DNA from 3 places in the Marinobacter sp. bablab_jr003 genome. Region 1 is predicted to be linked to each of the others. Evidence: predicted binding sites of a transcription regulator. Region 1 holds the regulator's gene; each other region holds the start of a gene.
The links. The regulator sigma-54, encoded in region 1, starts transcription at its own class of promoters, with help from an activator protein. The targets are predictions, from matches to a motif close to ANTGGCATNNANNTTGCTNT.
Positions count from the first base shown of each region.

Region 2: the regulator sigma-54 is predicted to act here: its motif matches at 7,732-7,751, upstream of H3Z84_RS13130 (CmpA/NrtA family ABC transporter substrate-binding protein).
Region 3: the regulator sigma-54 is predicted to act here: its motif matches at 6,453-6,472, upstream of H3Z84_RS01930 (TorF family putative porin).

Region 1 is NZ_JADARC010000095.1:26,096-36,503, reverse strand. Features, by position in the region: gene mlaE (lipid asymmetry maintenance ABC transporter permease subunit MlaE) at 1-247, opposite strand, end outside; gene H3Z84_RS08680 (ATP-binding cassette domain-containing protein) at 244-1,056, opposite strand; gene H3Z84_RS08675 (KpsF/GutQ family sugar-phosphate isomerase) at 1,195-2,184, shown strand; gene H3Z84_RS08670 (KdsC family phosphatase) at 2,185-2,766, shown strand; gene lptC (LPS export ABC transporter periplasmic protein LptC) at 2,763-3,362, shown strand; gene lptA (lipopolysaccharide transport periplasmic protein LptA) at 3,346-3,915, shown strand; gene lptB (LPS export ABC transporter ATP-binding protein) at 3,893-4,618, shown strand; gene H3Z84_RS08650 (RNA polymerase factor sigma-54) at 4,752-6,284, shown strand; gene hpf (ribosome hibernation promoting factor) at 6,381-6,683, shown strand; gene ptsN (PTS IIA-like nitrogen regulatory protein PtsN) at 6,779-7,249, shown strand; gene rapZ (RNase adapter RapZ) at 7,284-8,168, shown strand; gene H3Z84_RS08630 (HPr family phosphocarrier protein) at 8,175-8,444, shown strand; gene mgtE (magnesium transporter) at 8,531-9,892, shown strand; gene yjgA (ribosome biogenesis factor YjgA) at 9,911-10,408, shown strand, end outside.
Region 2 is NZ_JADARC010000119.1:186,091-196,498, forward strand. Features, by position in the region: gene nirB (nitrite reductase large subunit NirB) at 1-1,439, opposite strand, end outside; gene H3Z84_RS13110 (NAD(P)/FAD-dependent oxidoreductase) at 1,467-2,696, opposite strand; gene H3Z84_RS13115 (nitrate regulatory protein) at 3,043-4,341, shown strand; gene H3Z84_RS13120 (ABC transporter ATP-binding protein) at 4,386-5,246, opposite strand; gene H3Z84_RS13125 (ABC transporter permease) at 5,239-6,231, opposite strand; gene H3Z84_RS13130 (CmpA/NrtA family ABC transporter substrate-binding protein) at 6,245-7,609, opposite strand; gene H3Z84_RS13135 (nitrate reductase) at 8,085-10,408, shown strand, end outside.
Region 3 is NZ_JADARC010000033.1:13,049-23,456, reverse strand. Features, by position in the region: gene H3Z84_RS01945 (efflux RND transporter permease subunit) at 1-2,833, opposite strand, end outside; gene H3Z84_RS01940 (efflux RND transporter periplasmic adaptor subunit) at 2,848-4,032, opposite strand; gene H3Z84_RS01935 (TolC family protein) at 4,096-5,397, opposite strand; gene H3Z84_RS01930 (TorF family putative porin) at 5,683-6,411, opposite strand; gene H3Z84_RS01925 (OprO/OprP family phosphate-selective porin) at 6,693-7,784, shown strand; gene H3Z84_RS01920 (TonB-dependent receptor family protein) at 8,196-10,337, opposite strand.

The DNA.
Region 1 (10,408 bases):
CGGAGCCGTAATCGCTGAGAATAGTGTAGCCCTGCAGGCCCAGCACCATGCCGATAAACAGCCCGGACACCACCACAATGGCCAGCGACAGTACACCGACAAAATACAGCTGGCGCAGCAACAGCGGAAACCCGGTCGCCGGCCGGGGAATGCCTGCCAGAACGCCCACCAGGAAACGCCCGGACCGGCCAAAGGAAGAAATCACATCCAGCCCGCCACGGCCCAGGGCGGCAATACGGTCGATCATAGTGCGCCTCCGGTTACGCCGAAGTCCTCAGCGGCATCGCTGGCCGGATAATGGAACGGCACCGGGCCATCGGGCTGGCCATTCAGAAATTGCTGGACTCGGTCAGACGGATGCTCGCGCAACTCCTCCGGAGTACCTTCTCCGATCACCTTACCGTCCGCCAGGATACAGGCGTAGTGGCAAATACTGAGAGATTCCGGCACATCGTGGGAGACCAGCACGCTGGTCAGCCCCATGGAACTGTTCAGATCCCGGATCAGCTTCACCAGCACGCCCATGGCAATAGGGTCCTGCCCGGCAAACGGCTCGTCGTACATGATCAGTTCCGGATCCAGGGCAATGCTACGGGCCAGTGCAACCCGGCGGGTCATGCCGCCGGACAGTTCGGAAGGCATGAGTTTACGGGCACCACGCAGGCCCACGGCCTCAAGCTTCATCAGCACGATGTCGCGAATCATGTCTTCCGGCAACCTGGTGTGCACCCTCAGCGGGAAGGCCACGTTTTCATAAACGCTCAGGTCGGTGAACAGGGCGCCACTCTGGAACAGCATGCCCATCTTTTCCCGCAACCGGTAAAGGTCTTTGCGCTTGAGGGCCGGCACATTATGGCCGTCCACGGAAACCTGCCCGGAATCCGGCCTTAGCTGGCCGCCGATCAGGCGCAAAAGCGTGGTCTTGCCGGTGCCGCTGGGGCCCATAATGGCGGTGATCTTGCCCTTGGGTATATCCAGCGTTACGCCGTCGAAAATGCGGCGACCACCTCGGGAAAACACCACATCCTTAAGTGTTATGTAAGCAGATGACTCCATAATCCATCCTTCTCGGGGAGCGCCTACATTAAGACAAGAGGTTCATAAATGATATACTTGCCAGCCAATCGCTCACGGCCCCGGATGGTAGCCGGGGCAGCCAAACCGAGCAAGCGGACAGAGGGAAAACCAGCCGAGATGACAGACTCCAATTCTTCAAGTGGCCAGGACTACCGCACCTCTGCCCTGCGGGCCATTCGCATCGAACGGGAAGCTATCGAAGCCCTTGAGGGCCGCATTAATGGCGACTTCACCCGGGCTTGCGAGGTCATCATGGCCTGCAAGGGCCGCGTGGTGGTGACCGGCATGGGCAAATCCGGCCACATCGGCAACAAGATTGCCGCCACCCTGGCCAGCACCGGCACGCCTTCATTCTTTGTCCACCCCGGCGAAGCCAGCCACGGCGACATGGGCATGATTACCCCGCAGGATGTGGTCATTGCCATCTCCAACAGTGGCAGCACCAGCGAAGTGGTTACCATCCTGCCCCTGATCAAGCGCATGGGTGCTCCGCTGATCAGCATGACTGGCAACCCCAACTCGGTCCTGGCCAAGGAGGCCATTGCCAACCTGGATGTCAGCGTGGCTATTGAAGCCTGCCCCCTGGGCCTGGCCCCCACCTCCAGTACCACCGCCACCCTGGTGATGGGCGATGCCCTGGCCGTGGCCCTGCTGGAAGCCCGCGGCTTCAGCGCGGAAGACTTCGCGTTCTCCCACCCCGGCGGCAGCCTGGGCCGGCGCTTGCTGCTGCGGGTCTCCGACATCATGCATTCCGGCGATGCGATTCCGAAAGTCACCGAAGATGTCAGCCTCAGCACCGCGCTGCTGGAAATCACCCGCAAGGGTCTGGGTATGACCACGGTAGTGAATACAAAGGGCGAACTGACCGGCATCTTCACCGATGGTGACCTGCGCCGTACCCTGGATAAATCCGTGGATGTGCACACCACTGTCATCCGGGATGTCATGACCCGCCACGGCAAAACCATCCGCGCCGACCACCTGGCCGCCGAAGCCCTGAACATGATGGAAGAACTGAAGATCAACGCCCTGCCGGTCACCGATGAAAACGGCCAGCTGACCGGCGCCATCAACATGCACGACCTGCTGCGCGCGGGGGTTATCTGAATGACCGGCATGGTTCACCCCCTGCAAAACCAGTGGAACGACGCACTGAAAGCCAAGGCCGCCGCCATCCGCCTGGTGGCCTTTGACGTAGACGGCATTATGAGTGATGGCCGCCTGTACTTCAGCGCCGGCGGCGACGAGCTGAAAACCTTCAACATCCTGGATGGCCTGGGCCTGAAACAGCTGATGCACGCCGGCATTACCGTGGCGGTGATTACCGGCAGGCGCTCGCCGCTCACCGAAAAGCGCATGAACGACCTGGGCATCAGCCATCTGATGCAGGGCCGGGAAGACAAGCGGGTGGCCTTGCAGGAACTGGCGGCTGACATGGACATTACCGCCGGGCAAATCGGCTACATGGGCGATGACCTGCCGGACCTCCCTGCCCTGCAGTACGCGGGCCTTGGCATCAGCGTGCCCAACGGCCACTGGCTGGTCCGTCAGCATGCCGACTACTGCACGCAGGCAGCGGGCGGTCAGGGCGCCGTGCGCGAAGCCTGCGAACTGATTCTCTGGGCCCAGGGCCAGCTGGAAAACACCCTGGCCCCCTACCTGGCCGAATCACAGGACGACCGGGCATGATCCGGCGGTTCTTTTCCTCACAGGCCGGCAAACCCTGGCTGCGCACCCTGGCCCTGGCGGCTACGGTTGCCGCCACGATTTACCTGATGTGGCAAAGCGGCGAGCCACCGGTACCCGATCCCGAAGCGGCACAGCTTCGGGGCCCCGCCGAGCCGGACGGCTTCGTGGTGGGCGCCGACTACCGGGCCTGGAATGAACAGGGCACCCTGGAAATCCACATGACCAGCCCCCGCATCGAGCAGTTCGATCACGACAGCAGCGCCAGGATGACAGACCCGAGCGCCCGCCTGTTCGGCGAGGGTGAGGCCGAACCGTGGATAATTGAAGCCGATGCAGGTAGCCTGCTGCAGTCTCAGGGGCTGATGCACCTGGAAGGTAACGTGACCGTACTGCGCACCAGCGGCGACTCCCGGGCCACGCTGGCCACGGAAGCGCTGACCCTGGACAACAACGAAGGCACCGTATTCACCGACCTGCCGGTAACCATTACCGAGCCGTTCGGTACCACCCAGGCCACCGGCATGAAGGCCTGGATTGATCAACGCATACTGGAACTCAACTCCCGGGTGGAAGGGCAATATGAAACCGTTAGGTAAGCTCCGTTTTTATCCGCCGGCGCTGCTGGCTGCCGCGCTGATGCTGGCCGCCCCGGCGATGGCCTTTGATATGGACTCGAACACCCCCATCCAGGTGAGTGCCGACTCCGCCCGGCTGGATGACAGCGCCGGCGTGGCCACCTACACCGGCGACGTGGAACTGGTGCAGGGCAGCACCCGGCTGGAAGCCCAGCGGGCGGTGCTGTACCGGGACGACCAGGGCCTGAGCCGCATTGAAGCCAGTGGATCACCCGCCCATTACCGCCAGCCCTCCCGGGAAGGCGAAGGCATGACCAATGCCAGCGCCCTGAACATTACCTGGGCCGCGAAAGACAACCAGCTGACCTTCGAGCGCCAGGCCGTCATCGAACAGGCGGGCAACACCTTCAAGGGTGATGTTATTCATTACAATACGGTCAGCCGGGTGGTCACCGCCGAGGGCGGCAATACAGAAACCGGCGGTTCCGGCCGGGTCGAAATGGTCATCCAGCCGCGTAACACCGGCCAGTCCAGTAACGGGGAAGGTTCTGATGGCAGTACTCAGGGCCAGTAATCTGGCCAAAAGCTACAAGCAGAAAAAAGTGGTCCTGGATGTTTCCCTGGAGATCCGCTCCGGAGAAATCGTCGGCCTGCTGGGCCCTAATGGCGCAGGCAAAACCACCTGCTTTTACATGATCGTAGGCCTGGTGCCGGCAGACCGGGGCCGCATCACCATCGACAGCCAGGACATCACTCCGCTGCCCATGCACGGCCGCGCCCGTAAGGGCATCGGTTACCTGCCCCAGGAAGCCTCGGTATTCCGCAAACTCACCGTGCGGGACAACATCATGGCCATCCTGGAAACCCGCAAGGGCCTGAACCGGGCCGACCGGGAAGCCAAGCTGGAAGAGCTGCTGGAAGAATTCCACATCACCCATATCCGGGACAGCCTCGGCATGGCCCTGTCCGGTGGCGAACGTCGCCGGGTGGAAATTGCCCGGGCCCTGGCCATGGAGCCTGCCTTCATCCTGTTGGACGAGCCCTTCGCCGGGGTAGACCCCATTTCCGTCAGCGACATCAAACACATTATCCGGCACCTGCGGGATAAGGGCATTGGCGTACTGATTACCGACCATAACGTGCGGGAAACCCTGGACATCTGTGAGAACGCCTACATTGTGTCCGGCGGCCACATCATTGCCTCCGGCAACTCCGAGGCCATCCTCGCCAACCAGCAGGTAAAAGAGGTGTATCTGGGGGACGAATTCCGCCTTTAAGCGGAGCGCCCCGCCCTTTCACCGAGGTCTGATTGTGTTGCAGAACGGTAACAAGTAAACTCGGCAAAGATCTTGCAAGGAAATTCGATTTTTTACCGGGATACCAGTCTGTTATGGATCTAAAGCCATGGTTATGAAAGCCTCGTTACAGCTAAAACTGGGCCAGAGCCTGACCATGACGCCCCAGTTGCAGCAGGCCATCCGCCTGTTGCAGCTTTCTACCCTCGATCTCCAGCAGGAAATCCAGCAGGCGCTGGACTCCAACCCCATGCTGGAAACCGCCGAGGACGACGACCACGGCCCGGACGACACCACCGAACAGCAAAGTTCTGACGACCAGCACAACGAAACCGCCAGCGCCCAGGATGACAACGCCCCGGAAAGCAGCAACGACTGGGACGAATCCGAAAACGGGCCGGACTGGAACTCGGAAAACGACATTACCGACACCATTCCTGACGACCTGCCGGTCGATACCGCCTGGGAAGACATCTACCAAACCGCCCCGGCCAGCACTCCGAAAGACGACGACGAGAACGACTCGGACTTCGAAACCCGCAACTCCCCTACGGAAACCCTGCGGGATCACCTGGAATGGCAGCTGAACCTCACCCCCCTGAGCGAACGGGACCAGGCCATCGCGCACGCCCTGATGGACGCCGTGGACGACCGGGGCTATCTCACCTCGCCGCTGGACGAAATCCACGCCGGCCTGCGTGAAGACAGCGATGAAGACCCACTGGACCTGGATGAGGTAGAAGCCGTGCTGCACCGGCTGCAGCATTTCGACCCCCCGGGTGTGTTTGCCCGGGACCTTCAGGAATGCCTGCTGATCCAGCTGAACCAGCTGCCACCGGACACCCCCTGGCTGCGCCAGGCGCGCCAGGTTGTCACCCAGTTCCTGCACCTGCTGGGCAACCGTGACTACGCGCAGCTGCTGCGCCGCAGCCGGCTGAAGGAAGACCAGTTGCGGGAAGTCCTGGCCCTGATTACCAGCCTGAACCCGAAACCGGGGGATGTGATTGATCACGGTGATACCGACTACGTAATCCCCGATGTGATCGTGCGCAAGCATGAAGGCCGGTGGCGGGTGGAACTGAACCCGGAAATTGCTCCGCGCATCCGGGTGAACGCCAGTTACGCCTCGCTGATTCGCCGGGCCGACAGCAGCGCCGACAACACTTACCTGCGCGACCAGCTGCAGGAAGCCAAGTGGTTTATCAAGAGTCTGCAGAGCCGCAACGAAACCCTGCTGAAAGTGGCCACCCGCATTGTCGAGCACCAGCAGGGCTTCCTGGACCAGGGTGAGGAGGCCATGAAGCCCCTGATCCTGTCGGACATCGCCCAGGCCGTGGAGATGCATGAGTCCACCATCTCCCGGGTAACCACCCAGAAGTACATGCACACACCCCGGGGCATCTTCGAGCTGAAGTATTTCTTCTCCAGCCACGTGGGCACCGCCGAAGGCGGGGAGTGTTCCTCTACGGCAATTCGTGCCATGATCAGGAAACTGATTGCAGAGGAAACCCCGAAAAAGCCGTTGAGCGACAGCAAAATTGCGGCCATGCTAGGGGAACAGGGTATCAACGTGGCCCGGCGCACCGTGGCCAAGTATCGGGAGGCCATGCACATACCTCCTTCGAACGAACGCAAGCGACTGGTTTAAGCCTTTACCGGCAATCGTTTACCAATATTCACCGGGGCACGAAGCCCTGGTACTCAGTCCGGCGGAACGCCGGCATGATGACAACAGGAGACGCCAATGCAACTCAACATTTCAGGCCATCACGTAGAACTGACCCCTGCACTGAAGGATTACGTCAACACCAAGTTCGAGAAGCTTGAGCGCCACTTTGACCACATCAGTAACTGTCAGGTGACGCTGGAAGTTGAGAAAGTTCGCCAGATGGCTGAAGCTACCCTCCACGTAATTGGTGGCGAGATTCACGCAAAGGCTGAAAACGAGGATATGTACGCGGCAATCGATGCCCTGGTGGACAAGCTTGACCGCCAGATCCTCAAGCACAAGGAAAAGAACGTAGACCGGATGCACGGTAACGGCTAAGCGCCTTCAGGCGCAGGCTACCGGGTAATTCAATCGAACGAGCTGCGGCAGGGCTACCGGCCGCAGCCTTTTTTTTACGGGTTCACAGTTAATCCATGAGCGATACATCCCTGACCATCGACAACATCCTGGCCCCGGCACTGACGCTGTGCCAGGTACCGGCGTCCAGCAAGAAACGGGTGTTGGAGTTTATTGCCGAGCGGATTCACTATCAGGACGAGACTCTCAACGATAACGACATCTTCAACAACCTGGTGTCCCGGGAGCGTCTTGGCAGCACAGGTATCGGGCAGGGTATCGCCATACCCCACTGCCGCCTGGAAGGCCTGGATCGGGTAATCGGAGTGTTGATGACCCTGGCCGAGCCGGTGGACTTCGATGCCATCGACAACCAGCCGGTAGACCTGGTGTTCGCCCTGGTTGTGCCCAAAGAAGCCACCAGCGAGCACCTGGAGCTGTTGAGCCAGCTTGCCGAACGTTTCAACGACAGCGCATTCTGTGAGCGCCTGCGCAAATGCCAGGATGCCGACTCCCTGTATAAGGGCATGACCACCGACAGCCAGTAACCGAGGGCTGTCAAAGTACGGGAGAAGCCTAACCATGAAGCTGATCATCGTCAGTGGCCGGTCCGGGTCGGGCAAAAGTACGGCACTGCACGTACTGGAAGACCTGGGATTCTATTGCATAGACAACCTGCCCATCGGCCTGCTGTTTCCCCTCACCCGGGAAGCCGTGGCCCACGAGGCCCCCGGCCGCCTGAAGAAAATGGCGGTCAGTATCGATGCCCGCAACCTGTCCGGTGAACTGGCCAATTTCGAGGACATCTACCAGCGGCTGGGTGATACCGGGATCGAGATCGAAATCATCTTCCTGGATGCCGACGAGCAATCCCTGCTGCAGCGGTTCCACGCCACCCGGCGCAAGCACCCCCTGAGCGACGACAAGACCTCCCTGCGCGAAGCCATCAGCAACGAGAAACAGCTGCTGGAACCGCTGTCGAAGCTGGCCGACCTGTATATCAACACCACCGGCCTGTCCATGTACGAATTACGCGACATGGTGAAACAGCGGGTGGCCGGCCGCAAGGAACAGGAAATCGCCCTGCTGTTCCAGTCATTCGGTTTCAAGCACGGCGTGCCGGTGGATTCCGATTATGTGTTTGACGTGCGCTGCCTGCCCAATCCGTACTGGGACACCAGCCTGCGCCAGCACACCGGTACCGACCAGCCGGTAATCGATTTCCTGGAGCGGGAACCCCTGACCGGGCAAATGGTGGACGACCTCACCGGCTTCCTGAACACCTGGCTACCGTCCTTCGCCGACAGCAATCGCAGCTATATGACCATTTCCATCGGCTGTACCGGTGGCCAGCACCGGTCGGTGTATGTGTGCGAGCAGCTGGGAGATTACTTTCGCACGCAGTACCGCAACGTGCAGGTGCGCCACACCGAGCTGCCCCACCTGCAAGCCCGGGGGGAGATCTGAGCCGCCATGATCTGCCGCCCCATCACCATCATCAACAAGCTCGGGCTGCACGCCCGGGCGACCAACAAGCTGGTGACCACCGCCTCCCGGTTTGACAGCAAGATCACCCTGAAGGCCAAGGGCCGGGAAGTGGATGCCCGCAACATCATGCAGGTGATGATGCTGGCCGCCAGCCAAGGCACCGAAGTGGAGCTGGCCGCCGATGGCCCGGACGAACAGGAAGCCATTGACGCCCTGGTTGCACTGATCGACGACTATTTCGGCGAGGGTGAATAAAACTTCGTAATTCACCTACAAGTCTTCCTCACCTGTGTAACCTAACTCCGCTATAATACAAAGGTTTTCTGATCGCAGGTGGTTTCATGACCGACATTCTGGAAAAAAGTCAGGCCCGACAGCGGCTTCGCTCCCTCAGTGAGGCCCTCGACAGTGGTGCCCTCAAACAGGTAGCGCGCATCCTGAATGGCGGCCTGAGCCCCAGTGATATTGCCCACCTGCTGGAATCTTCCCCGCCACGGCAGCGGGTTTTGCTGTGGAAGCTGGTCGACAAGCAACTGGAAGGTGAAGTCCTCCAGTACATGTCGGACGACATCCGGGCCGACTTCCTGAGCGAGTTCAACGCCCAGGAACTGGCCAACCTGCTGGAAGACTTCGAATCGGACGACCTGGCCGACTTGCTGCAGCAGTTGCCGGATACGGTGATCCAGGAAGTCCTGGATACCATGGACGAGCAGGACCGGCAGCGGGTAGAGGAAGTACTCTCCTACCCGGAAGACACCGCCGGTGGCCTGATGAACACCGATACGGTGACGGTGCGCCCGGACATCACCATTGACGTTGTTCTGCGGTACCTGCGCCGGCACCGTACCCTGCCGCCGATGACCGACAGCCTGATTGTGGTCAGCCGGCGCGACGAATTTATCGGTATTCTGCCCATTACCCGCATGCTGGTATCCAATCCCGGCGCAACCGTGCGGGAGGTTATGGATACCGACATAGAGCCGATTCACGTCACCCTGTCCGACACCAAGGTTGCCACCCTGTTCGAGCGCTACGACCTGATCTCTGCGCCGGTGGTGGATGAAACCAATCGGCTGCTGGGCCGGATCACCATCGATGACGTGGTCGACGTTATCCGGGACGACGCCGACCATTCCCTGATGAGCATGGCCGGCCTGGATGAAGACGAAGACACCTTTGCCCCGGTGATGAAAACCACCAAGCGGCGGGCGGTCTGGCTGGGCGTAAACCTGATTACCGCCTTTACCGCCTCGGCAGTCATCGGCCTGTTTGAAGAAACCATCTCCAAGGTGGTGGCCCTGGCGGTACTGATGCCTATCGTGGCCAGCATGGGCGGCATTGCCGGCAGCCAGACCCTGACCCTGGTTATCCGCGGCATGGCCGTGGGCCAGATCAGCGGCGCCAACGTAGGCTGGCTGCTGAACCGGGAGTTTCTCTCCGGCGTACTCAACGGCCTGTTATGGGCCCTGGTGGTGGCGACAGCCGCGGTGCTCTGGTTCAACGACTGGCTGATTGGTGCGGTGATTGCCGCTGCCCTGGTGATCAACCTGGTAGCAGCGGCCCTGGTGGGCACTGTGTTGCCCCTGTTCCTGAAATCCCGGAACATTGACCCGGCGCTGGCCGGCAGCGTTATCCTGACAACGGTAACCGATGTTGTCGGTTTCATGGCCTTCCTGGGATTGGCCACCCTTTTCTACGCCTGACAAACAAGCCTAATTGCCATGACAGACCAACACGAAGACCAGTTCGAGGAAGATTTCGGCCCCAGTAAATCCCAGCTCAAACGGGAAATGCACGCCCTGCAGGAACTGGGCAAACGCATGCTGGACCTGAGCGATGAACAACTGGCCTCGCTGACCATCAGCGAAACCCTGAAAGCCGCCATTGTGGAATCACGCCGGATTAACCAGCGCGAAGCCCGGCGCCGGCACCTGCAATACATCGGCAAGGTGATCCGCCAGGAAGATGACCCTGAAGCGGTGAGCCGGGCCATTGACGCCTTCCACGCCGGCAGCGAGGAACACACGCGCCGGCACCACCTGGCCGAGCGCTGGCGCGACCGGATGATTGCCGAGGGCGACAAGGTCGTGGGCGAGTTTATTGACTACTGCCCGACCGCCGAGGTGCAGCACCTGCGCAACCTGGTGCGCAACGCCCGCAAGGATGTGGAGAAAGAGAAGAATACCGGCCAGTCCCGAAAACTGTTCCGCGCCCTGCGG
Region 2 (10,408 bases), on a different contig from region 1:
CATACCTCCACGCCGCGCTTTTCCAGCTCGCTGTCCACCACCTTTTTGAGCAAAGCGGCACAGCCGCCGCAGCCGGTGCTGGCTTTCGTTTCGGCCTTCACGCCGCCCAGGTCGGTGCAACCGGCGTCAATGGCGCCGCAGATATCGCCCTTGGTGACGTTGTGGCAGGAACAGATGGACGCGGTATCCGGCAGGGCATCGGCCCCCAGGGCCGGGGCGCCGCCTTCGCTTTCCGGCAGAATCAGCGCTTCCGGGTTCGCCGGTAGCTCGATGCCGTTGAGGGCGTATTGCAGCAGGGTGTCGTAGGGGCCGTTGTCGCCCACCAGAATGGCGCCCAGCAGAGTCTTGCCGTCCTGGCTCACCACCATGCGCCGGTAGTGGCCGGCCTGCTCATCGTGAAAACGGATATTGCGTGCACCCGGGGTCTGGGCGTGGGCATCGCCAATGGAGCCCACATCCACCCCCAGCAGCTTGAGCTTGGTGCTCATATCGGCACCGGTAAAGGCCGCGCTGGTGTCTTTGTTCAAAGCGGCCGACAGGGTGCGCGCCATGGTGTAACCCGGAGCCACCAGGCCGAAGACAAAGTTGTTCCAGAGCGCGCATTCACCGATGGCGTGAATGTTCGGGTCTGAGGTGGTGCATTGATTGTTGACCACAATCCCGCCGCGCTCGCCCACTTCCAGGCCACAGGCCCGGGCCAGGGTATCCTGGGGGCGGATGCCGGCGGAGAATACAATCAGGTCGGTTTCCAGGTGGCTCTCATCCGAGAAATTCATCCGTAGCCGCGCACCGCTTCCCGGCACGATGGCGGTGGTGGCTTTCTCGGTGTGCACCTGTACGCCGAGGTCCTCGATCTTCTGACGCAACAGGGCGCCGCCCTGATCGTCCAGCTGCACCGGCATCAGGCGCGGGGCGAATTCCACCACATGGGCCTGCAGGCCGAGGCTTTTCAGGGCATTCGCCGCTTCCAGCCCCAGCAGACCGCCGCCCACCACCACGCCGGTTTTTGCAGACTGGGCGCTGGCCTGAATGGCGTCCAGGTCGTCCAGGGTGCGGTACACAAAGCATCCGTCCCGGTCGTTGCCTTCAATCGGCGGTACAAACGGATAGGAGCCGGTGGCCAGTACCAGTTCGTCATAGGGATATACGCCCTTGGCGGTGGTTATCACCCGGGCGTCACGGTCGATGGCGGTAACCGGCTCATTCAGGCGAAGGTCAATGCCCTGTTCCCTATACCAGTCTGCCGTGCCCATGGCCAGGTCGGCATGGGTGGAGCCACTGAAGTACTCCGACAGGTGCACCCGGTCGTAGGCCAGTTGCTTCTCTTCCCCGAACACCAGAATGTTAAAACTCCCGGCAGCCGGCGACTGGGTGAATTGCTCCAGGAAGTGATGGCCAACCATGCCGTTGCCGATCACAATCAGGGTTTGTTTGCTCATGGTGTTGTCCTCTCTCTTGGCAGCCTATCAGGCCGCTGCGTCGCAATAGGTTTTGCCGAAAGCGATGGTGTCCCGGTAGCGGGAGACATCGGCGCCGGAACGAATCAGTTCGCTGTACCAGGGCCCGTTGGCGGTATCGCCCAGCAGGATGGCGCCGGCCAGCCGGCTGCCATCCAGCAGCAGTTGGCCGTAGACCGCGTGGGTTCGGTCCTGCCATTCAATGATTTCGGTATGCTCGCCCGGGGCTATGCGGCCGCAGGAAAAAATGGCCAGATCACTGATCTTCAGGCGGGTGGCCACTTCTCCGGGCTCAAACGCTCTGGCTCCCGGTACCTGGCAAAGATGCTGTGCCAGGATTCGGGCCTGCTCGTAACCGGGTTCGACCAGGCCAAAGGTGTGCTCCTGAAACTGACAGCACTCACCCAGTGCGTAGATATGCGGGTTGGACGTCATCAGGTTTGGATTGACTCGAATACCCCGGTCACAGTTGAGGCCGGCGTCAGCTGCCAATCCCTTGTTGGGTTCAATGCCGGTGGCAATAACTACCAGGTCAGTGGCCAGTACCGTGCCGTCACTCAGTTCCACGGCGCGGACCTGATTCCGGCCGAGCAGGGAGACCGGCGAGGTGCCGGTTCGGATACTCAGCCCCCGCTGCTGTAACTTCTGCTTCAGGATGTCGCCGGCGATGGGGTTCAGCTGGCGGTTGAGCAGATGGCCGCTGCGGTGCAGAACCGTAACCTTCATGCCTCGGGCCCGCAGCCCTTCGGCCGCCTCCAGTCCCAGAAACCCTCCGCCGATTACCACGGCCCGCCGGTGTGCCTGAGCCTGCCGGATCAGCGTGCGGGTGTCGGCCAGATCCCGGAAGTTCATCACGCCGTCAAGGTCTTCACCTGGGAGGCCAGGGCGGGAGGGGCGCGCTCCGGTGGCCAGCACCAGCGTGTGGTAGGGCTGAATGCGGCCACAGGCGGTTGTTACCTGGCGCTGGCCCGGATCGATATGGGTGACAGGCTCGTGCTGGTGCACCTCAATGCTGTGTTTCCGGAACCACTGCCAGGGTTTCAGTTCCAGATCGGTTTCCTGAATCTGATCAGCCAGTAATGACGACAACTGGATCCGGTTGTAGGCAGCGAAGGGCTCACCGTTAAACACCACAATCCGGCTGAACGGATGCCCCTGGGCTACCAGTTGCTCCAGCAGCCGCTGCGCGACCATGCCGTGGCCGCAGATCACCAGCGGGTTGTCCTGTGTGTGTTCCATGGAATTGAACTCCTCCAGCAACGAAAAAAGCCGGAGCATCATGCTCTCCGAAGAGAACAGATGGTCCGGCACCAATGCCAACAACAATGATCTGATGGTCCGGCCTGATTCCATGGCCGGGACAGTCGTCCTTGATTAAGGATTAGCGATCTTCGTGCCAACTTTCCATACCATTATTATTCAATGAGTTACAGTAAATCGATGGAGGAGACGGGCTGGTTAGAGTGAAAAGGGTGCCCCGGGATGGGGCGAGGTGCACGATGATTGGGCCGGAAGGGGTGGCCTGTAAATTGCTGCATACCGGGCAGACAGGAACAAATTGTGTAATGACACCAGGAGCTGCACCATGAACACCAAACGCCATCCCCGTATGACCGCGACAGCGACTGCTGCGGAATTTCTGATGGCCTCCCGCCAGTGTGAGATCCGTAATCTGGAGTACTTTCTGCAGATGGGGCGGTTGGTGCAGAGCGTTGGCAACCTGGTCCATGGCCTGCAAAGGGAGCGTGGTGCCACCAACCTTTATCTGGGGTCCGGTTGCCAGCGCTTTGCCCGGGAACGGACCTTCATGGCCGGCGAGAACGACCAACTGGCCGCCACCTTCCGGCAGGCACTGGCAGACATTCAGGAGGATCTCACCACCCATCCGGTCAGCAGCCCTCTGCTCGGGCACATCGCCAGCGCCTTGCACAGCCTCGATCAACTGCCGGGGTTACGGCAGAGAGTGAATGAACAGGTGGCCAGTGTCTCGGAGGCCACGGAGTGGTTTTGCGACAGTATTCATCAACTGATTACCGTGGTTTTCGAGGCGGCTGAAACCGTGGCCGAGCCTTCTATCGCCGGCCTGCTGGTAGCCATGGTGCATGTGATGAATGGCAAGGAATACTGCGGTCAGGAGAGGGCCGCAGGCTCGGCGGGATTCTCCAGCGGGCACTTCGATAACGCACTGTCCCGGCGCATGATGCACCTGGTTGAAGCACAGGAACGGTGCTTTGAGGTGTTTATCGGCTTTGCTAACGAAGACAGCCTGTCGCTCTGGCAAGCCCTGCGCGCTCACCCGCGGGAACTGGAAATCGAGCGGATGCGACAGACGGCCGTCTCGGTCGGGCGTTACAAGTCCCTGGATAACGAGATGGCCGACCGCTGGTTTAACCTGATGACCGACCGTATGGACGATTTGAAGAAGATTGAGGATTCGGTGGAGAGCGCCTTTCACCATCGCTGCGTTCAACGCTACACCGAAGCCCGCCATTCCCTGGCTCACCAGGAAACCCTGCTGGCCTCGCTGGAACAACGGCATGCCTCACCAACGCCTGTGCTGGTGGTCTGCGATAACGGTGTAGATGCCGGAACCGCCGACGCATGGGCCGGGGAAGGTGTCGGGCAGCAGGCAGGCCGATCCATCTTTGACCTGGTTCAGGAACAGACCCGCCGCCTGCGCCAGATGTCCGAAGAATTGCAGAGCGCCAAAGAAGCTCTGGAAGATCGTCGTACCCAGGAAAAGGCCGTCTTGCTGTTGATGGAACACCGCAACATCAGCAATGACGAAGCCCACCGCCTGCTGCGAAAACTGGCCATGGACCAGGGCAAACGACTGCCCGAAGTCGCCCGGGCCCTGGTATCCATGGCAGGGGTCTTAAGCTGATACTTGAACCAGGCCGGGACGGGGCGCCCCGCCCCGGCATAAAGTCAGGCCGAAGCTGAATGCCTGGCTGCCGGCGCCTCGGGTTTTGCACTGCTGCCGCGGCGACTGTTCAGAGACTCCAGCTTGCGCTGCTTCTCGTACAGGAAGGACAACACCTCCTGCCGGTAATGCACATATTTGGCATCATCCGCCAGGGCCACACGATTGCGAGGCCTTGGCAGATCAATGTGCAGATCCTCCCCCACCGTGGCGGCAGGCCCGTTGGTCATCATGATAATGCGGTCGGACAACAGCACCGCCTCGTCCACATCGTGGGTAATCATGATCACGGTATTGTTCAGCTCCTGCTGAATTTCCATCAGCGAATCCTGCAGATGGGCCCGTGTCAGGGCATCCAGTGCCCCGAACGGCTCATCCATCAGCAACACACTGGGTTTCATGGCCAATGCCCGGGCGATGCCCACCCGCTGCGCCATCCCCCCGGAAATCTCGCCTGGCCGCTTGTTGGCGGCGTGGGCCATATTCACCAGTTCCAGGTTGTGGGTAATCCAGTCCTTGCGCTCCTGCCGGGTCATCGACTTGCGAAACACCTGCCGCACCGCCAGTTCCACGTTTTCATACACCGTTAACCAGGGCATCAGGGCATGATTCTGAAACACCACCGCCCGCTCGGGGCCGGGCGAATTCACCTCATGCCCATCCAGCACACAGCCACCCCTGGAGGCCTGCAGTAACCCGGCAACAATGTTCAGCACCGTCGATTTTCCGCAGCCGGAATGGCCGATCAGCGAAACAAACTCCCCTTTCTGGATCTTCAGGTTCACATTGTCCAGGGCAACGAAGGGTCCTTTCGGCGTATCAAACGCCATCTCGACTCCGGTTAGTTCCAGATGTGTCTTATTCATTCCATGCCACCTTTTTCTGAATTAACAGCATTACCCGATCCAGCAAAAACCCGATAAACCCGATGGCCAGCACCGCCACCATAATCCGACTCAAAGACTGGCTACTGCCATTCTGGAACTCATCCCAGACGAACTTACCCAGCCCCGGGCTCTGCGCCAGCATCTCAGCGGCGATCAGCACCATCCAGGCAATGCCCAACGACACCCTCAAGCCGGTAAATATCATCGGCACCGACGAAGGCAAAACCACCTTGCGAACATGGGTCCAGAACGACAGCCGAAGTACCCGGGAGACGTTCAGCAGGTCGGGGTTTACCGCTGCCACTCCAACGCTGGTGTTGATCAGTGTTGGCCAGAGACTGCACAGAGTGACCGTAATCATCGAGGTCAGGAACGACTTCTCGAACATTGGATCGTCACTGACATAGGTAGCCGATACCACCATGGTCACCAGCGGCAGCCAGGCCAGCGGAGAGACCGGTTTGAAGATCTGTATCAGGGGATTCACCGCAGCCTGGAAGTACCGGTTCAGGCCAAAGACAATGCCCAACGGCACTGCAATCAATGACGCCAGGGCGAAACCGGCCAGTACGGTCAGCAGGCTGGTGACCACCTGGTCGAGAAAGGTGGGCGCGCCCGGGTAATCCCGGATGCGGACGTCTGCCTGCGGATTGTCGGCCAGAATGCGGGCATTACGCTCCTCCTGCATGGTGATGAACTTATCGGCCCGCTCCCGCTGGCTGGCGTGCTCCTGCCACAGTTGTCCGGATTGCTCCCACACCTGCACCGGGCCGGGGAAAGCCCCCAGGGAGGTTTCCACCTGCGGTGCGGCCAGGTGCCAGAAGCCGAGGAAGAGCAGAATACCAACCAGCGGCAACAGCAGCTCTTTGCCCCGCGTGAGCCATTCGCGCGGATGCATACCGGAAAGCAGCTGGCGGCTGCCACTGGCCATGGACTGACCGATTCTTGCACTTAACGTAGTCATTTTTAGCCCTCCCTCACGGTGTCTCTGACCCTTTCAGGCCGATACTGAAACGATCGATGTAGGCGTTGGGTTGGCGCGGAGTGAACGGTACACCGTCAATCAGCTCACCCTGCATTGGACGTTCAAAGTTCTCCTGGGCAAAGTCCGGGAAGTCACTGGCGGTCATCAGGCCGTCCTCGATCAGTGACTGGGCGGCTTCGGCGTAAAGATCGCCCCGATACACCCGGGCTGCGGTCTTCATGTACCAGTCGTCGGATTTCGCCTCGGGAATCTGTCCCCAGCGACGCATCTGGCTCAGGTACCAGATCGCATCAGACGGATAGGGGTAGGTGGCGTGGTAGCGGAAGAAGACGTTGAAATCCGGTACTTCCCGGACATCGCCCTTTTCATACTCGAAGGTGCCGGTCATGGAGTTGGCAATGACTTCCCTGTCGGCCCCCACGTAGCTGGGACGCGCCAGAATGTCCACGGCGGCTTCCCGGTTGGCGTTCTGGTTTTCGTCCAGCCAGTAAGCGGCGCGGATCAGCGCCCGCAGTAAACGCAGGTGAGTGTTGGGGTATTGCTCCGCCCAGGATTCGGTCACCCCGAATACCTTTTCCGGGTTGTTGGGCCAGATTTCGTAGTCGGTAATCACCGGCACACCGATGCCCTTGAACACCGCCTGCTGGTTCCAGGGTTCACCCACGCAGTAGCCCTGGATGGTGCCCGCTTCCATGGTGGCCGGCATTTGCGGCGGTGGCGTTACGGAAAGGTGCACGTCGGCCTCGAGGGTGCCGCTGGTGTCACCGCGCTGGGGCGCGTAGAAGCCGGGATTCAGGCCACCGGCGGCCAGCCAGTAACGCAGTTCGTAATTGTGGGTGGACACCGGAAACACCATGCCCATGCGGAAGCGCTCGCCATTGGCACGGGTCTGCTCCACCACGGGCTTAAGGGCGCTGGCTGAAATCGGGTGGGCCAGACGCTCGCCTTCCATCTCCAGGTTCGGTTTCATCGCTTCCCAGACATCGTTGGACACGGTAATGCCGTTGCCGTTGAGGTCCATGCTGAAGGCGGTGATGATGTCGGCTTGGGTGCCATAGCCTATGGAGGCGCCCAGCGGCTGGCCGGCCAGCATATGCGCACCGTCCAGTTCGCCGGTGATCACCCGGTCCAGCAACACCTTCCAGTTCGCCTGGGCTTCGAGCTCCACGAACAGGCCCTCGTCCATGAAGTAGCCCTGTTCCCAGGCAACCGCCAGCGGGGCCATATCCGTGAGCTTGATGAAGCCAAGCTTCAGGTCGGGTTTCTCCGCCGGGCCAATCTCGGCCTGGGCCAGGGAACTCAGACCGATCAGGGTGGCGGTCAGTAAAGGTCGAACATAATGGTTCACTGTCTTCATCGGGATGCCTCTCGGTTCTTTCATTCCAGACGCGCAAAAAAAAGCGCCTGCCTCCGTTGCCGGAGAGCAGGCGCCGATGCCTGTAAATGAGAGCTGTGATGTCGTGATGGTTCACTAATTACTCAGCACAAGCCGTGCCATTTGGAACTATTCATGTATTTCAGTAGGTTGCGGGATCCCTGGTCGTTCAGGCAGGGGCGCCCGGTTCTGTGCCGGGGTGGTTTTGGTGCAGAAAATGGACAATTGCACCAAGGTGAACACCAATCGAGAGGCTTTCCACGGGATCTTTTTAACGGTGCAGCCTGGCTTCAACCTGCGCACCATGCGGCATTCAAGGCCCTTACAGGCATCAAAGCGTGCACTGGCCTCCTAATTGCTTTCTTTAAAGACAGACAACTCAGGCAACGAAGCCCGCCCCCGGCTCTGGAAACAGAACCCGGGAGGCGGGTTTTTTTGGTTAAAAGCGAGGAACAGCATGAAACACCACGACACTCCAACGGACTCTATTGCCACCACCTGCCCCTACTGTGGTGTTGGCTGCGGTGTGCTGGCCACCTCCGGCTATGTCGGGGGCGATCGCCTGCATCCGGCTAATGGCGGCCGGCTTTGCGTCAAGGGCTCTGCCTTGCACGAGACGCTGGAGGATCCGAACCGGTTGTTGGAGCCAAAGGTCGGGGGGCGTGAGGTGACGTGGGCTGAGGCCATTGACCGGATAGCCGGGGCCATTTCTGAATCGGTGCGGGAGCATGGTCCGGAGTCGGTGGCTTTCTATCTCTCCGGGCAGTTGCTCACGGAGGATTATTACGTTGCCAACAAGCTGGCCAAGGGCTTTATCGGCACTCCGCATGTGGATACCAATTCCAGACTGTGCATGTCCTCGGCCGTTGCGGCCCACAAGCGTGCCTTTGGCGAGGACTGTGTCCCGGGCTGCTACGAGGATCTTGAGCTGGCGGACTTGCTGGTGCTTGCGGGCAGCAACGCCGCCTGGGCCCACCCGGTGCTGTACCAGCGGATGAGTGCGGCAGGTCGTCAGGGACGGAGAGTGGTGGTCATCGATCCCAGAAAGACAGCAACGACCGACCTGGCGGACCTGCACCTTCAGCTTCGCCCCGGAACAGACACCCTGTTGTTCAACGGCTTGCTGGTCTGGCTGCAGGATCATGAAGCGCTGGCGGATGACTATATTGCAAAGCACTGTAACGGTTTCGAGGAAACCCTGGCGATCGCCCGGTCCTGTGCCCCTTCTGTGCAAGCGGTGGCCAGCGGCTGCGATCTGGCAGCAGAAGATGTACGGTGCTTCTATGAGTGGTTTGCAGACACCGGGCGCACTGTGACCGCTTTTTCCCAGGGTATTAATCAGTCGGTCGCCGGTACCGACAAAGCCAATGCCATCATTAACTGCCATCTGGCTACCGGGCGGGTGGGCCTACCGGGTGCGAGCCCGTTTTCGTTAACCGGGCAGCCCAATGCCATGGGTGGTCGTGAGGTCGGCGGGCTCGCCAATACCCTGGCAGCCCATATGGATTATGACACCCCGGGCGCCATGCTCCGGGTCTCGGATTTCTGGCACAGCGAGCAGATGGCCAAGGGGCCTGGCCATAAAGCCGTGGAGTTGTTCGAGGCGGTTCACCGGGGTGAGATCCGTGTGCTCTGGGTAATGGGAACCAACCCCGCAGTCAGCCTGCCGGACACTGACCGGATTCACCAGGCACTGTCCCGTTGCCAGACGTTGATCGTTTCGGACTGTGTGGCTCAGACCGATACCACGCAGTTTGCCGATATCCTCTTGCCGGCTGCCGGCTGGGGCGAGAAAGATGGAACGGTGACTAATTCGGAGCGTCGCATTTCGCGCCAACGGCGGTTTCTATCCCTGCCGGAGAAGGTCCGGCCGGATTGGCAGATTATGCGGGATGTTGCCTGGGCCCTTGGCCATGCCCAAGCCTTCGACTACCGTTCCCCGGCCGATATTTTTCGTGAACATGCTGCGTTGTCCGGTTATGGAAACGGGGGCGAGCGTGTGTTCAATATTTCGGCGTTGTCTCAGCTCAGTGACAAGGAGTACGACGAACTGGCGCCGGTGCAGTGGCCGGTTACGGATGGTAATCCAGGAGCCTGGATGCAAACCCGCCGGCTGTTTTCGCACGGCAGGTTCCCTACGCCGGATGGCCGGGCCCGGTTGGTGCCTGTGTCCAGTTTGCCGCCCGGGCAGCAACCGAGCCCCCGGTATCCACTGGTGGTGAATACCGGGCGAATCCGGGACCAATGGCACACCATGACCCGAACGGCCGTGGCCCCCAGACTGCTTGCCCATCGCAGCGAGCCCTTTATTGAGCTGCACCCGGCGGATCTTGCCAACTTTGGCCTGACGGAAGGCGCGCTGGCGTTGCTGCGTGGGCAGGGCGGTGCCGGTTACGTTGGTCGGGTGCGGGCCAGCACCGGGCAGCGTACCGGTGAAGTGTTTGTGCCCATTCACTGGAATGGCCGGTTTGCCTCTGCTGCCCTGGCCTCCAGCCTGATCCGGCCGGTTGTGGACCCCATCTCCGGCCAGCCAGAAGGCAAGCACGGGGTGGCGACAATCCGGCCCCTGGTGACTTGCTGGCAGGCGAGGCTGATGTTGAATGACGCCAGCGATGTTTCATTGGACACCACTGCCCTTGTCTACTGGAGCCGCCAGCGCTTGCCCCACAGTCACAGCTGGTGGTTCGCCGGTGGCCATGACATGAACTGGGATGACTGGGGGCAAGGGTGTTTTTCCCGGGAACCGGAAATGGTGATGGAGGACCGCGCCAGGCAGCGTTA
Region 3 (10,408 bases), on a different contig from region 1:
TCACCATCACCACGCCGTTAAGTACGGCCACACCAAACACCGCGATGAATCCCACGGCAGCGGGCACAGAGAGGTAAAGCCCCGTCACAAACAGCGCGACAATGCCACCGGTAATCGCAAAGGGCACATTCATGAAGATCAGCACCGCATAGCGCAGACTACTGAATGCCGAGAAAAGAAGCAGGAAAATAAGCGCCAGGGTAATGGGCACAACGATCGCAAGCCGAGCCATGGCCCTTTCCTGGTTCTCAAACTGACCGCCGAACTCCACGAAATACCCCGGCGGCATGACCACTTGCTCCTCGATCCGCTTGCGCAAATCCTGAACAACACCGCCCATATCGCGACCACGTACGTTCATCTGCACGTACTGTCGCCGACTGGCATTGGAGCGCGAAATTTTCTTGGGGCCAGCGTACATTTCAACATCGGCCACCCGTGAAAGCGGGATGAGCTCGCCACTATTACCCCGGAGGGGAAGCTTTCTGATTTCATCGATGGACCCGCGATAGGACTCTTGCAGCCGGGCGAAGATCTCAAATCGCCGGACACCGTCGAAGACCAGCCCCGCGCCTTTACCGCCAATCCCGGTTTCGACCGTACTCATCAGGTTATCAATGCTGATGCCAAACTGCGCCAGCACTTCACGGTCGGGGCGAATAACGATCTGTTTTTTACCTGCGCTCTGCTGAGCGCGCACATCCGTTGCCCCCGGCACATCATTCGCCAGGGCCGCCACTTCCTTGCCGATCCGGCCCAACTCGTCGAGGTCGTCGCCGAAAATGCTGGCAACCAGTTGCGCCTGAACGCCTGAGAGGAGTTCGTCGGTTCTGAGCTGAATCGGTTGTGACAGATTGTTGGCAAGCCCGGGAACCCGCTCATCCAAAGACTCCGCAATCCGGCTCTGAAGGTCCTCATAGCTCACATCTTCTCGCCACTGATCCAGAGGCTTCAGATTGACGAGCGTCGCGACAACGTTCACGGGTTCAGGATCACCGCCCACCTCGGCACGACCGATCCTGGCATAGGTGCCGGTGACCTCTGGAAATTCATCGACAACGGACTGAATCCGTTTGCCATACTTGATGGCGGATTCAAGACTGGCTCCAGGAGGCAGTGTCGAGCGAATCTGGAACGTGCCTTCCCTGAGCGTGGGCACGAACTCGCTCCCGAGATAGGGAAACAGCAGGAGACTGCCGGCAAAGGCAATGACGGCCACGCCCATTACAATTTTAGGGGCTTTGACGACAGTATTCACCACCGGCTTGTATAGCCGGTTCAGGAACAGAACCAGCTTCGGCTCTTTGTGTTGTCCACCCATCTTGAATGACAGCGAGGCCAGAACCGGCACCAACGTCAACGCGAGTAACAGCGCACCGATCAACGCAAAACTGATGGTGTAGGCCATGGGCGAAAACAGCTTGCCCTCAACGCCCTGCAGCGTAAACAGCGGCAGAAAAACGATAATAATGATGCCAATGGCAAACACAATCGGACGAGCCACTTCCCGGGCAGATTCACCTACAAGCCTCAGAACACTGACCTTTTCCTCTGATCGTTCTTCCAGATGTCGGAAGATGTTCTCTATCATCACAACGGCGCCGTCCACCATCATACCGATGCCGATAGCCAGCCCCCCCAGACTCATCAGATTGGCGGACAGGCCCGAAATCCGCATCGCAATGAATGCGAAAAGCACAGACAACGGCAAGGTCGCCACCACGATCAGTGTGGAACGTATATTTCCGAGGAACAGATAGAGGAACACCAGCACCAGAACCGAGCCCTCAAGTAATGCTTTCTCGACAGTGCCTATGGCCTTGTCCACCAACTCCGCCTGGGAGTAATAAGCCTCTATTTTCAGCCCTTCGGGAAGTGACTTGTTCAGATCATCGATTTTTGCGTTGACGTCCTCGAGTACCTGACTGGTGTTGGTTCCGATCAGCTTCATCACGTAGCCGCCCACGGACTCCTCGCCCGAGGACACCTCCGCGCCGCGGCGAATTGCCGGTCCAAGGCTAACCTCTGCCACATCCCTGACATAAATAGGAGACTCTCCCTCACTCTTGGACACAATGATGTTCTGGATGTCCTCGATGCCCTCGGTACCTGAATTAACCCAACCGTAGCCGCGAACTATATACTCTTCACCTCCTCGCGTAATGAAAGAGGCGCCGACGTTCCGATTATTCTGGGTGAGGGCGCCGCGAACGTCAGACACTGTCAGGTTCCTTGCCTGAAGCTTCTGCGCATCGATATTGACCTGATACTGTTTTACCTCGCCGCCGATGGACAGCACACCGGTTACACCCGGAACGGTTCTGAGCTGGGGCTTGACAATCCAGTCCTGGATCGTGCGGATTTCCTGCAGGCTGTATTGATCCTTATCCTCAGCTTCCAGGGAATACATCAGGATGCGCCCAAGACCGCTCGCTATGGGCCCGAGTTCCGGCTGCCCCATCCCTTCGGGAATCTGGCGCTTGGCCTCGGAAAGCCGTTCGTTTACCAGCCGCCTGGCGAAGTAGATATCGGTGCCATCTTCGAAATAGATGGTCACCCGCGACAACCCGAAAATCGACGTGCTCTGCACTTTTTCCAGCTTGGGAATTCCATACATGCTGATCTCAACGGGATAGGAAATCAGCGTTTCGATATCAACCGGCGACAGACCAGGACTGGTGGTAAACACCTGAACCATGGTCGGCGTCGCGTCCGGAAACGCATCCACCGGCAGTTTTTGAAATGAAAATACGCCGGCAACGATCACGGCGATAGCAAAAACAAGCGTCATCAGACGATTGTTCAGCGCATAATTCACAATTGCGTTGATCATGCTCCCCCCGGGGTTTAGTGTCCGTGAGCGGCGCTGCGGCCACTGGCGGTAATGGCCGACATCAGATCAAAAGCGCCTACTGAAACCACTTCCGTGTTTGCGCTAATGCCGGACTTGATCTCGATCCAGTCGTTTGCCTCCTTGCCAAGCGTGACGGGAACCGCCTTGTAAGCCCCTTTCTCATCGCCCGGAACAAACACAACGGAGTCATCGCCAATGGTTTGAACCGCATCATCCGGAACCAGCGGCAGTGAGGCCTCCGATTCCGTCATGATTCTGGCCGTGGCATAGGTATTCGGGCGAAGGTCGCCTCTGGGAGACTCCAGCACAACGCGAACCGGGATGGTGCGGGTCTTTTCATCGAGCATGCTCGACACCCAGGATACCTGCCCACTGTGAAACCGGTCAGAACTTGAATCCCTGGAGGAAATCTGAACCTCGTCTCCCGTTGAAATCTGGTCAATATCGGATTCGGACACCTGAAGAATGGCCCACAACACCGAGGCATCCGCCACGATGAAAGGCGTATCCGACGGACTCAGCGTTTGCCCCAGACGAACATGCATCTGCTCGACACGCCCCTCAATGGGTGAGCGGAGCGCGTATTGCGCCAGCCCCCCACTGTCACCTGACGACTCGCTGCCGTAAACCGCCAGTTGTTCCCGCACGGAATCGTACTCCGCTTTTGTTTCAAGAAAGGCAGCCTTGGCATCCAGGAACTCTTCTTCACTGGAAATACCCTGTCCCTGCAACTCCCTTTCACGATTGTAGTCAGACTCGGCCGCTTCTTTGCGGGCCTCCAGCGAGATTAACCGGGAGCGAATCCGGGCCAGCTCCACACTGTTCAGGGTTGCCAGTAACTGCCCCTTATTGACACGATCCCCCAGATCAACCGCCAACCCTGTCAGTTTTCCCTCCAGCAGCGGACCAACCTCGGCCACGCGGTCCGGCACATACTGAATCTCGGCAGGTGCCGTAACAATTGCGCCAGCGCGCCCCTTGGCAGCCGCCACAGTCTGAATCGACAGTAACTCTGTCTGCTCCGGCGTCAGATGGATCTGGCGGGACTGGTTTTCCTCTCCGGCATGCTCGGCTTCTTCATTTTCGTGCTGGTCACCCTCGGCTTCTCCGGCAGCGTATGCCTGCTGCAAGCTCAGAGCGCCGACAACTATTAACAGTATCTTCAGATTGCGAATCATTCATTCACCCTCAATATTTAGAGAACGGTACTAAGAGAACGGTCAATTTTGAGTTTCATACCCTCAGGAACCGGCTGACATCGACAGAGCACCTCCTGTGCTTATCTCCAGCGCCCGGACGGCATCGATATAATCATTCTGCGCCTGAACGTATTCCTGCCTTACCGACAGGAGATTGTCCTGTGCCGCCAGAACATCCGAGGCACCGACCTTGCCCGCCCGAAGTGCTTTCTGCATCAACTGTAATGTTTCCTCTGAACGCTCCAGGATCGACTCGTTCATCTGGCGCAGCCGAACGGCGGTGGATTCGTACCGGGCCACAGCTGACACAACCTGACGCTCTGTAGCCAGGCGCAAGGCCTCTGCCTCAAGCTCGGAGGTTTTCAGCCGCGCAGCAGCTTGTCTCTGCTCACCGGAATAATCATGAAAAACGGTCAAAGGCATCGACACCCCTGCACCGAAAAGGTTGGAGCCTTCCTCACGATCATAAAATCCGAAGACTTTCAGATTTGGAATCGTCAGGCTTTTCGCAACTTCAAGGCCAGATTCATCCGCTGCAATTCTGGCGGCCGCCGCTTTCAGGTCCGCTCTCTGACTCTGTGCCATCTCGACAAGCTGGCTGGTCGGAGGCAGGTCTTCGAGCGTCACATCAAGCTCGCCGGTCACCCCAACGGCATCGGAGGGGGACACCCCGAGCACTTCGGTAAGGTCAATTTTTGATTGCTCGAGCTTTTGTTCCGCCGAGGCTTTTTGATTCCGGGCCCTGGCAAGCCCAATGACTGCGGTATTGAGATCAATCCGGGTTTGTTTACCCTGTTTTACGGACATTTCAACCAGGTCTTTGGTGCGTTGCATAAGTTCAACGGCACGGGTTGCGGTTTCCAACTCTTTCTGAGCCAGCAGTATCCGGAAATAGGCGGCCCGCACCCGCGCCTTGGTGGCTACCTTCAGGTATTCAAGCTCCTGTTGCCGGGACGTGAGATTACTCCGGGCACGCGACTGCCCAAGGTCGCCGCGATTACCCATCCAGATCTCCTGAGTAACCCTCACCCCATATTCCAGGGACTCGTCGGCCTGATCCGGGGCCTGACGGGCCCCCAACTCAAACTCTGGATTGCTCGGCGCCCAGCGGCTGGCATGATCAAGCTGTCCCTGCTGTATCGAGACCGCGGCCCGCCTCAAAGCCAATACCGGGCTATTCTCGAAAGCCATCACCATGGCCTGGTTCAGGGAAACAGCCTGGCTGGATTTGGCCTGCTGATATTCTTTCAGCGACACACTCTCTTTTGCCTGGGCCGACACCATAGGAGAGACGGCCAAGGCTCCCGGAACTATCATCGCGCACAACAACAATCGTTTGTTCATTCAGTATCATCCTGGCTGTTTGACTGAGGTCAGTGAGTCAGCATTTTTGCGTGGGAATCTGGAACGACCTTACAGACAAACCTTTAATACAGTTTGAAATTCAGGCACCGGATAAGAAATGAGCTTTGGCGGCAGGGGGGGGCAGAGGTAAGGGCGAGGATGTCGAGTCACCGGGCGTCAAGGCAGGCGCACGATGGTGGGTTCTTGCATGATAAATAAAAACCGGCCCGTCATTTGGGCCGGCTTTTTATTCTGGATCTGAATTGCTTGTGATCACTTGGCCGATCAGAAACTCCTGCTCCAACCCAGCCAGAACTTCGGATCATCCGAGTTGACAGAGCCAAGCTCGTCGGTTGACTCAATGTCCGCGTACTCCACGTTAACACTGAAAGAACCGAAGTTTCCCGCATCCTTTGTAACGTTGGCGGCGACGTGTGAATAACTTGCCTCGCCGACAGAAGCCTTGCCGTCATCAGCGAAGTCGTAATAGCCAAGCGTCACACCGGCACTGTAGCTGTCCTCCAGAGGCACCCCAACAGAGGCGTAGTAATAGGCATCCCCCTGCACGAACACCCCATCACCACTGGTGTCGCTGTTGATCGTGTAGGCCAGGCCGATGGCCGCAATGCCATAACTGATCTCGCCGTACAGTTCGCCGAAGTCGATGGAGTCCGGCGCGTCAGGATACGCATAATAAATGTACCCAACGTCATAACCCAGTTCTTCCACAGAGCCGGAGAATCCGGCATAAAGGTCAAGCTCATAGCTGGTGCCGTCACCAAAATCGACATTGGAACCCCAACCACCGGCGTAGAAGCCCGACGCATGCTCATAATCCAACCCTCCCTGGACAGCCGCAGCCCCGTCTGTCTGGGTGACGCCCCGGAACAGATAGTTGCTGCTGGCGCTCACATTTGAGCTGACGTCAGCGCTAACAATGGCGGGCGCAGCCTGAAGTGCTGCAAGCAAAGTGATACTGATAAATCCGGATTTGGTGAAAAACTGCTTCTTCATAATGGATACCTTCGGTTGGGTTTCATTGCTCCAAATATGATTCAGCAAAAGTCTTGCCACATCTTATTTATTCTTGTTTATCATAATTATAGAGACAAATCGGCACATTCTGAGCTTGCCCCCGAAAAACGACCGCAACACCTAGCGCCCCAGAACCTGTCACCGGCCCGGACCAGCGCCCTGTTTTGATGCATTCTCTGTAACCATTCTGTAATCTTTGCCAAATAGACTTTAATCGCGCTTCAACACACACAACCAAACCGAAAAAGGTGAGACAGATCATGAGCAAGAAATATTTGGGCTTGGCTTTGGCGATTTCTGCCGCTTCTGCTGCACAGGCCGGAACCGTTACGACCAGCGGCGAAGACCTTGTGATCGATACCGACAGCGGTATCAAAGTGAAAGTGTCGGATAACTCTGCGTCTTTTCAGCTCGGCGGGCGCCTTCAATGGGATTACGACGCCACGCAGTCTGACGACAAAGGTGACACTACCGATTTCGACGTGCGCCGGGCACGCCTCTACGCCAAGGGCCACTTTGGCGACTGGGCGTACAAAGCCCAGTTCAACGTGGCTGAGAGTAGTGATGATAAAGGCAACGCCGGCGGGACCGCTGAGGACCTGTACATTCGCTACCTGGGATTTGGCTCAGCTGCAACCGTGACTATTGGTAAGCAGAAAGAGCCATTCGGCCTGGAAGAATTAACGAGCTCAAAAGACATCTCAGCGCTTGAGCGATCTGCCATGACCGAGCGTTATGCCCCCGGTCGCAGCGGTGGCATCCAGCTCAGCGGCAAGGGCAGCAACTGGACCTACGGTATCGGCTATTTCGAGGCAGACGGCGATGGCAGCGACGACTTCAATAACACGGCAGTAACCGCACGGGGCACGTTTGCACCGATTCAAACGAATAATCTGGTTGCTCATCTTGGTGCGGGCTATACCACGCGTGACGCCGACACTCAGGCCGAGGAGGTCGACACGTTTAATCTGGAACTCGCCGGCGCTTCCGGGCCCTTCCATGCCCAGGCCGAATATTTCGATTCCGAAGAAGGCCAGGTGGATGTTGATGGTTATTACGTACAACTTGGCTGGATCATCACCGGCGAAAGCCGCCCTTACAAAGCCGGAGCATTCAAGCGGGTAAAACCGGCATCACCCAAAGGGGCCTGGGAAGTTGTTGCCCGCTTTGAGGATGGCGACGGAAAATACAGTGATGTGGGGCTGGCCACGACCGACGGCGAGCAGACAACACTGGGCGTTAACTATTACGCCAACAAGAATGTTCGACTTGGAATGAGCTACATGGATGGCGAAGAAGCCAATGGCGCTAGCGGAGATGAAGTGCGTGCGAGGTTACAATATGCATTTTGACCGCATGGCGGGTTCTTGAATAAGCTTACCACTTGATTAGGGCACTGGTACGGGAAACATTGCGATCAAAAAACAATCGGAAAATTCAGTTAGAGTTCAGTTTAGCTTGATATAGTTCTTGCGAGTTAACGAAGTACTCAGGTTTTTAGGGCAGATATTCATCTGCCCATTTTTTTGTCTGCCCCGCTCTGAATAGAGCTCATCTGAAGTTTCTGGGTACATAGCTATCTGGCAATAATCAATTCCTGAAAAAGGGGCGCACCGACGCGCACGTGGAGTCGTCTGGCAGTCTGTCGGGATTAGGTTGTTAGGTCTCTCATAGCCAGAAAACCCCGGCTGGAAACCAGGGCTATGACAGAGAGGGAATGCAAAGGCGAACTCGCCGCCGATCAGTTGGCCTTGGGTTGTTGATCAGAAATTAACGCTGATCCCCAGCGAAGCGGTACGTGGCATGTTTGGCCTGGCGCCATCGGGCAAACGTGAAACAATTTGCTGTTCATCGAACAGGTTGTCCACTTTCAGGAAGACATCGGCACTGGCGGTCAGCGCGTAACGGCTGATGAAGTCGACCAGGAACAGGGATTCGGTCTCGTCCAGTTCGGTGGCCGTGTTGTTGCATCCCGCGCTCACACACATCTCATCGACGTAGGTAGTCACCAGATAGTTGTCCCAGCCGCTCTGGTGCTCCATGCCGACCCGCAGGCTCATCTGGTTTTCCGGAACGTCTTTGAGCTGCTCGCCTTTTTTCAGGCCAGAGGCAGCATTGTCCTTGCTGATTTCCGCCTGGGTAAAGGTGTAGGTAAGGCTGACCGGAAGGTAGAAGTCGCCCGCCTCGGTGCCGGTCTGGAGCTGGAATTCCGCACCGGCAATTTCAGCCTCGCCGGTTACGAAACTGCCAGAAGTGGCGTCATTGCTGCACGGCGAGCCCACTGAACAGTTTTCAGCCTTGTTGGAGAAATCGCTGTAGAAGCCGATCATTTCCGCGAAGAACGCATTGCCAAAGTAGCGGACGCCGGCTTCCCAGTTCTTGCTGGTTTCCGGTTCTTCGTTTGCCCTGGCACCACCTCCGAGAGGGGAGAAACCCCGGTGCACACCGCCCAGAACCTGCCAGCTTTGGGTCAGGTCGTAGGTAAAGGAAGCGCCGGGCAGGAGTTCAGCGCTGTCATTGGCGCGGGTGCTGTCGATGGTTGTGCGGCCGGGATCCGCGTATTGGGTGCGACTGGTCTGCACATCTTCGTAGCGCAGGGCCAGATTAATGCTGAGCTTGTCCGTCGCCTGCCATTTGTCGAGTGCCCAGAAGCTCAGGGCTTCGCCGGTCTCGAAGCGGTTGTTGCTGCCCGTTGGGGCCACGCTGTTCTGGAACACCAGGGAGCCATTGACCTGGTCGTACACATCCACCGGCTGGAAGCGATCCATTTCATCTTCGTGGGCGCGGGCGCCGAAGTCGAATTCGTGGTTGCCAATGTTTACATCGAAGTTTGTCTGCACGCCCTGGGAGACGTACTCTCTGGCGTTGTTCTTGTAATTCAGGCCGCTGGTGTCAACGGTACCGTCGAGAATACCCTGGGCATTGGCGTCACCGGCGTTTGCCTGGTCGATGATGTTTCCGGCGCCACTGAGCTTGTACCAATTGCGTTTGAAGTCGTTGCGATAGAGGGTTGTGGTGCTGCTTACATTGTCGCTCCACTCGAACTGATGAGTCAGGCTGACACCGGAGTGAGTATTATCCATCTGGTCGGGACTGGAAAGCCCGTAGCGCCGGTTGGGGTCCTGGTTGAAGTCCGCATCCGTCAGTCCGACATAGGTCGAGTTGGAGGTTTCCTCGGAATACTGCAGCTTGGCGGTCACGCTCTGGCGATCACCCTGCCAGCGTAGCTTGCCGACATAATCACTGATGTCGAAGCCACTGTTGCGGTTACTTCGGTCAATGTCCTTGAAGCCTTGCGCTGAGCGCTGGACCGTTTCAAACAGGTAACCCCAGTCACCGTTCGTGTCGCCATAGGTTGCATGAACGTCGGTGGAGCCGCGCTCGTTGGTGACGGCTTCGACGTAGCCCTTCTGCTCGTCGGGAATGGGTGTGGAAATCAGGTTGATCACGCCGCCGGTGGTTTGCGGACCATAGCGCAGCAGCGGGGCACCCTTGAGTACTTCCAGCGAGGACATGCGCTTGAACGTCGGGAAATAATAGGCGGCCGGATTGGAGTAGGGCGCCGGGGCGATCAGAACGCCATCTTCCATCAGTGTGACGTTGCTGCTGCGCTCGGCGGTGGCACCGCGAATGCCAATGTTAGGGCGCAGGCCCTGACCTTCCTCTTCCCGTACATACACGCCCGGGACGGTTTTCAATACCTGGTTGATGTCGGCCTCAACCTCGGTTTTCAACTGCTGATCGCCAACTACATAGCCTGACCCCGGCAGAGTTTGGGCTGCAGACGCATCGCCAATGATTTCCAGGGCTTCAAGGGTCTGGGGCTGGTCATCGCCAGCGGCAGAGCCCATGGCTGGGGCCAGGCTGATCGCCACAGCCAGTGATAGTTGGGAAGGTCTAAACATACGGTTGTTCTCCGTTATCATTGAATTTGCCGGATGCAGGTGATAATGATTAGCATTACATTTCGAAACTT